2 linked regions of the Pseudoduganella albidiflava genome follow. Each later gene encodes a partner of the first gene's protein in a complex. Links are inferred from orthologs where the notes say so. Each region holds a gene or a part of one and is shown in the gene's direction. Other genes may lie near its edges. The genes, in order: mnmG and mnmE.

What was found.
Region 2: the proteins of mnmG (region 1) and mnmE are in contact, whole or in part, in a solved structure (PDB 9HIP), measured with the Escherichia coli proteins. The link is inferred for Pseudoduganella albidiflava from one-to-one orthologs.

The regions. Positions count from the first base shown.
Region 1 is NZ_CP036401.1:6,895,446-6,898,635, reverse strand. What follows is about bases 66-2,934. They hold mnmG (tRNA uridine-5-carboxymethylaminomethyl(34) synthesis enzyme MnmG), read left to right. Parts: upstream 66-470; coding sequence 471-2,399; downstream 2,400-2,934. Other genes in these bases: rsmG (16S rRNA (guanine(527)-N(7))-methyltransferase RsmG), read left to right, coding at 2,399-2,934; EYF70_RS28670 (sulfite exporter TauE/SafE family protein), read left to right, coding at 66-241. Outside these bases: more of EYF70_RS28670, read left to right, coding at 1-65; more of rsmG, read left to right, coding at 2,935-3,070. UniProt on the Escherichia coli protein: NAD-binding protein involved in the addition of a carboxymethylaminomethyl (cmnm) group at the wobble position (U34) of certain tRNAs, forming tRNA-cmnm(5)s(2)U34.
Region 2 is NZ_CP036401.1:7,336,101-7,339,307, forward strand. The notes cover bases 316-3,201. They hold mnmE (tRNA uridine-5-carboxymethylaminomethyl(34) synthesis GTPase MnmE), read left to right. Parts: upstream 316-1,013; coding sequence 1,014-2,390; downstream 2,391-3,201. Other genes in these bases: yidC (membrane protein insertase YidC), read left to right, coding at 316-910; EYF70_RS30540 (hypothetical protein), read left to right, coding at 2,756-2,977; EYF70_RS30545 (Hpt domain-containing protein), read right to left, coding at 3,076-3,201. Outside these bases: more of yidC, read left to right, coding at 1-315; more of EYF70_RS30545, read right to left, coding at 3,202-3,207. UniProt on the Escherichia coli protein: Exhibits a very high intrinsic GTPase hydrolysis rate. Involved in the addition of a carboxymethylaminomethyl (cmnm) group at the wobble position (U34) of certain tRNAs, forming tRNA-cmnm(5)s(2)U34.

The DNA.
Region 1 (3,190 bases):
GTCCGCCGTGGCCAAGGTCGTCAACGTGGCGTGCAATTTGTCTGCGCTGATGTGGTTTGGCTATAGCGGGCACCTGCTGTGGCAGCTCGGCCTGATGATGGCCGTCTGCCAGGTAGCCGGTTCGCTGATCGGCACCAAGTTGGCGATGCGCCACGGCAGCGGTTTTGTGCGCAGGGTTTTCCTCGTGGTCGTGACGATCTTGATCGTGAAGACATCGTGGGATGCCTGGCAGCGCTGGTGATTGTTCCACGTGGAACACGCACGGTAACGCAACGGCCCGGCACTGCCGGGCTTTTGTTTCACGTGGAACATTGCGTTAACGAGCGCATTCATCGCAATTTTTTTTTACCAAAACATCTCAACAAAACGACGTTCCACGTGAAACATCCCTGGAATATTTCTGCCTAAAAAATTCGCAGTCCGCAAAAAACTCTATAATCTGGGTTCATCCCTCTGCTTCTCTTTCCACCATGTTATTTCCTACTGAATTCGACGTCATCGTCGTTGGCGGCGGCCATGCCGGCACCGAAGCTGCATTGGCGTCGGCCCGCATGGGTCAGAAGACCCTGCTGTTGACCCACAATATCGAAACGCTTGGCCAAATGTCGTGCAATCCGTCGATTGGCGGTATCGGCAAAGGCCACCTCGTCAAGGAGGTAGATGCGCTGGGTGGCGCGATGGCGATCGCCACGGACGAAGCCGGTATCCAGTTCCGCATTCTGAACTCGTCGAAGGGCCCGGCCGTGCGTGCCACGCGGGCCCAGGCTGACCGCATCCTGTACAAGGCCGCCATCCGCTCGCGCCTGGAAAACCAGCCTAACCTGTGGCTGTTCCAACAGGCCGTGGACGACTTGATGGTGGAGGGCGACCGTGTCGTCGGCGCCGTGACGCAGATCGGCTTGAAGTTCAAGTCGCGCGCCGTGGTCTTGACCGCCGGGACTTTCCTCGACGGGAAGATCCACGTCGGCTTGCAAAATTACTCGGCCGGCCGTGCTGGCGATCCCCCTGCGTTGTCGCTGTCCGCGCGCCTGAAAGAACTGAAGCTGCCGCAAGGCCGCCTGAAGACAGGCACGCCGCCGCGCATCGATGGCCGCAGCATCGACTTTTCCCAGATGACCGAACAGCCGGGCGACCTCGATCCGGTGCCGGTGTTTTCGTTCATGGGCAACACGGCCATGCATCCGAAACAGTTGCCGTGCTGGGTCACGCACACGAACCAGCAAACCCACGACATCATCCGTGGCGGCCTGGACCGTAGCCCGATGTACACCGGCGTCATCGAAGGCGTCGGCCCGCGCTATTGCCCGTCGATCGAAGACAAGATCCACCGCTTCTCGGCCAAGGAATCGCACCAGATCTTCCTGGAACCGGAAGGTTTGACGACGCACGAGTTCTACCCGAACGGCATTTCCACCAGCCTGCCATTCGACGTGCAGATCGCCCTGGTGCGTTCGATGAAGGGCCTGGAGAACGCGCACATCCTGCGCCCCGGCTATGCGATCGAATATGACTACTTCGACCCGCGCGGCTTGAAGGCATCGCTGGAAACCAAGGCCATCGCCGGCCTGTACTTTGCCGGACAGATCAACGGCACCACCGGCTACGAGGAAGCCGCCGCACAGGGCTTGCTGGCCGGCCTGAACGCCGCGCTGCAAACCCAGGGCAAGGAAGCCTGGACGCCGGCCCGTTCGGAAGCCTACCTCGGCGTGCTGGTGGACGACCTGGTCACACAAGGCGTGCAAGAGCCGTATCGCATGTTCACCAGCCGCGCCGAGTACCGCCTGTCGCTGCGCGAAGACAATGCCGACATGCGCCTGACGGAAATCGGCCGCAAGCTGGGCGTGGTGGGCGATGCGCAGTGGGAAGCCTTCGAGCGCAAGCGCGATGCGGTTGCCGCGGAACTCGAACGCCTGAAAGCAACGTGGGTCAATCCTCGCATCCTCGAGGCGGCGGAGTCGGAACGGGTGATTGGCCAGGCCATCGAACGCGAATACTCGCTGGCGGACTTGCTGCGTCGCCCGAACGTCGACTACGACACACTGGTGACGCTGACGGGCGCGGACGGCCGCAATCTCGGCGGTCCGGGCGTAACGGACGCGGCCGTCCAGGAACAGGTGGAAATCCAGCTGAAGTATTCCGGCTATATCGAACGCCAGCTGAAGGAAGTGGAACGGCACGAGCATTACGAAAATCTGAAGCTGCCCGAAGGGTTCAACTACCTGGACATCGCCGCCCTGTCGGTGGAAGTGCGGCAAAAGTTGAACAAGCATCGTCCTGAAACGCTGGGACAGGCGTCGCGCATTTCCGGCGTAACACCGGCGGCGATTTCGCTGCTGCTGGTGCACCTGAAGAAGGCCGGCTTCGGCGGCTTCGTCACACTGAAAGACGAGGCTGCCTGATGGCCGGGTTCGATCGCACCGCGCTGGGACAGGTGCTGGCACAGGGCGTTGCCGAGCTGGGCCTGGACCTGTCGTCCGCACAGCAGGAGCAGTTGCTCGACTACCTGGCCCTGCTGAACAAATGGAACCACGTCTACAACCTGACGTCCGTGCGGGACCCGATGCAGATGATGACGCTGCACCTGCTCGACTCGCTGGCCGCCGTTCCGGCCTTTGCCGGGGCCATGAACGTGCTCGACGTGGGAGCAGGGGGCGGGCTGCCCGGCATCGTATTGGCCGTCGCACGGCCGGACATGAAAGTGTCGATGATCGATACGGTGCACAAGAAAACCGCCTTCCTGACACAGGTGAAGGTGGAATTGGGCCTGGCGAACGTGACCGTGTACACGAAGAAGGTGCAGGAGCTGGCGGTCAAGGAACCGTTCGACGTGATCACGTCGCGCGCCTTCGCGGACCTGTCCGACTTCGTCGAGTGGTCGCATCACCTGCTGGCGGAACATGGCAAGTTCATCGCACTGAAAGGCACCGCACCGCAGGACGAGCGCGAGCGGCTGCCGGGCGACTGGAAAGTGGGCGATTTGCAGGCCTTGCGGGTGCCGGGACTGGATGCGGAACGGCACCTGGTTTTCGTCGAACGCGGCAGGGCGGTAAATAACCAACAAACCGTATAAATCGTATAAACGGTATAAACAGTTTATACGGTATAAATTATATAAATAGTATAAACGGTATAAATCGTATAAATAATATAAACGATATAAACCATATCGAAACCAGAACTGAAGCGAACA
Region 2 (3,207 bases), 440 kb from region 1 along the record:
CCCGAACTTCGTGCCGGATCACCCGGTGAAGGCGGACAACGGCTGGGTCGCGGTCTCGCAGCACTTCTTCGTGTCCGCGCTGGTGCCGCAGGCGAAGCAGATGCACGACATCTTCACGCGCAAGGTCGGCCACAACACCTACTCGATCGGCGTGGTGCAGCCGCTGGGCGCCCTGGCGCCGGGCGCCACCGTGTCGAACACCGCCAAGCTGTATTCCGGCCCGCAGGAAGAAGCGGCGCTGGAGCGCGTGTCGCCGGGCCTGGAGCTGGTGAAGGACTACGGCATGCTGACGATCATCGCCAAGCCGATGTGGTGGGTGATGGAGAACATCAACAGCGTCCTGCATAACTGGGGCTGGACCATCATTGCCTTCACCATCCTGATCAAGCTGATCTTCTTCCCGCTGTCCGCCGCGAGCTATCGCAGCATGGCCAAGATGAAGGTGGTCACGCCGAAGATGACGTCGATCCGCGAGCGCTACAAAGGCGATCCGCAAAAGATGAACCAGGCGATGATGGAGCTGTACAAGACCGAGAAGATCAATCCGCTGGGCGGCTGCCTGCCGATCGTGGTGCAGATGCCGGTGTTCATCGCCCTGTACTGGGTGCTGAACTCGTCGGTGGAAATGCGCGGCGCGCCGTGGCTGGGCTGGATCACCGACCTGACCAAGCCGGATCCGTTCTTCATCCTGCCGGTGCTGTACGCGATCTCGATGTACGTGACGATGAAGCTGAACCCGCAGCCGGCCGACCCGATGCAGGCGAAGATGATGCTGTTCATGCCGCTGGCGTTCTCGGTGATGTTCCTGTTCTTCCCGTCCGGCCTGGTGCTGTACTGGGTGGTCAACAACCTGTTCTCGATTGCCCAGCAGTGGGTAATCACGAAAAAGATGATGCCGGACGCGAAGTAAGCGCTAACCGGTCCGTGCCCAGCCCGCTGGACACGGACCCGGCAGTAAAAAATCGAAACCCGTGCGCGACACGGGTTTTTTTTCGTTCCATTAGAATTTGCCCATGAATCTCGATACCTTCCCCATCGCCGCCATTGCCACCGCCCCGGGCCGCGGCGGCATCGGCGTCGTGCGCGCGTCCGGCAAGAACCTGCGGCCGCTGGCGCAGGCCCTGTTCAACGTGGAGCTGAAAGCCCGCCACGCCACCTATATTCCCTTCACCCAGGCGGATGGAACGCTGATCGACCAGGGCATCGCCATCTATTTCAAGGGGCCGCATTCGTACACCGGCGAGGATGTGCTGGAGCTGCAGGGCCATGGCGGCCCCGTGGTGCTGCAGATGCTGCTGCAGCGGGTGCTCGAGGCGGGCCACGATGTCGGCCTGCGCCTGGCCGAACCGGGCGAATTCACGCGCCGTGCCTACATGAACGACAAGCTCGACCTGGCGCAGGCCGAAGCGGTGGCCGACCTGATCGACGCTTCCACCGAAGCGGCGGCAAAATCGGCTTCGCAGTCGCTGTCCGGCGCGTTTTCGCAGGCGATCCACGCGCTGGTCGAGCGTGTCACACACCTGCGCATGCTGGTCGAGGCCACCCTGGACTTCCCGGAAGAGGAAATCGACTTCCTGGAAAAATCCGACGCGCGCGGCCAGTTGCGCGGCATCGTGGCGGCGCTCGACCAGGTATTCCGGCAGGCCTCGCAGGGCGCGCTGCTGCGCGAAGGCCTGAACGTGGTACTGGTCGGGCAGCCGAACGTTGGTAAGTCTTCACTCCTCAACGCACTGGCGGGTGCGGACGTGGCCATCGTCACCCCGATCGCCGGCACCACGCGCGACAAGGTCAGCGAAACCATCCAGATCGAAGGCATTCCGCTGAATATCATCGACACGGCCGGCATCCGCAGCCATGACGAGGCGGTGGACATCGTCGAGCGCATCGGCATCGAACGCACCTGGGGTGAAATAGGCAAGGCGGACGTGATCCTGCACATGCTCGATGCGAACCACGGTCCGACCCGCGCCGACGAATCGATCCTGTCCGGCTTCCCGGCGGGCGTGCCGGTGCTGCGCATCTGGAACAAGATCGACCTTTCCGGCCACAAGCCGTCGATCGATGCCAGCGACGATGCCACCCATATCTACCTGTCGGCACACGATCACACGGGTATCGACCTGTTGCGCAAGGAGTTGCTGCGCATCGCCGGCTGGCAGCAGACCGGCGAATCGCTGTACCTGGCCCGCGAGCGGCACCTGATCGCCCTGAAATCGGCGGCCCGCCACCTGGACCGCGCCGAAGAGCATGCCGCGCAGACCGACCAGTCGCTCGACCTGTTTGCCGAGGAATTGCGGCTGGCCCAGGTGCAGTTGTCCACCATCACCGGGGCGTTTTCGTCGGACGACCTGCTGGGGGTGATCTTCAGCCGGTTCTGTATCGGGAAATAGCGCGCGGGTGCTGCCGTGGTTCCGGGAATGACGGCTGGGGGAGCGATGGCCCCAGGCCATCTTCGCTACGCCGGCGTGAGCAGTGCTCCTTGCAAACCGCTGTTGAACTATCGCGCGCTTCGTTTCCATAGAAAAATTTTCAGTCACTCTTCTCTTTGCAGCAACCACACCATGATTGCCTTCGTTACGTGTGCTGGCGCACGTAACCCCGCCTGTTGGCCTGATTTAATGCTGCTATGATTGATTTGAGCAACAGAGTCCGACGCGGCGGGCGAGAAGTTTTACGGTGTTGATTTTCGTCACTTCCGCATCCTTCCACCGACGTTATCTTGCTAGCAGTTGATGTGTATGGAGAGGGGAAGATCATGGAAACGACCGAACAAGCCGTACCGGACAGCGCGATATCGATAATGCCAGCCATGATGCCGGCGATGATGCCGGCCATGGCTGAAGCGCCGCGGCCCCGACAGACGTTGCCGCCGAAGGGGTCGTGCTGGTATTGCGAGAAGCCGCTCGATAGCGTGAAACGCTTCTGCGGCCGGGATTGCGCCTCGTCGTTCGACGAAGAAACGCAATATACGGGCTGAACTACAGGGGCTAATTACTACAGCCGCCGATACTGCGGTGGCTGATACTGCGGTGGCTGGCGCGCCTGGTCCGCCGCGGCCGCCAGCGCAACCTGCGATCAGCCGATGCCTGCCGAGCGCGCCGCCTGCAGCGCAGCGAATGCGCGTTCGAAGTCATACTCCTGCGCCGCCGCCATGATGGTCTCCCAGGCGGCGCTGTCCAGCACCTTTTCCAGCACCGTTCCATACTT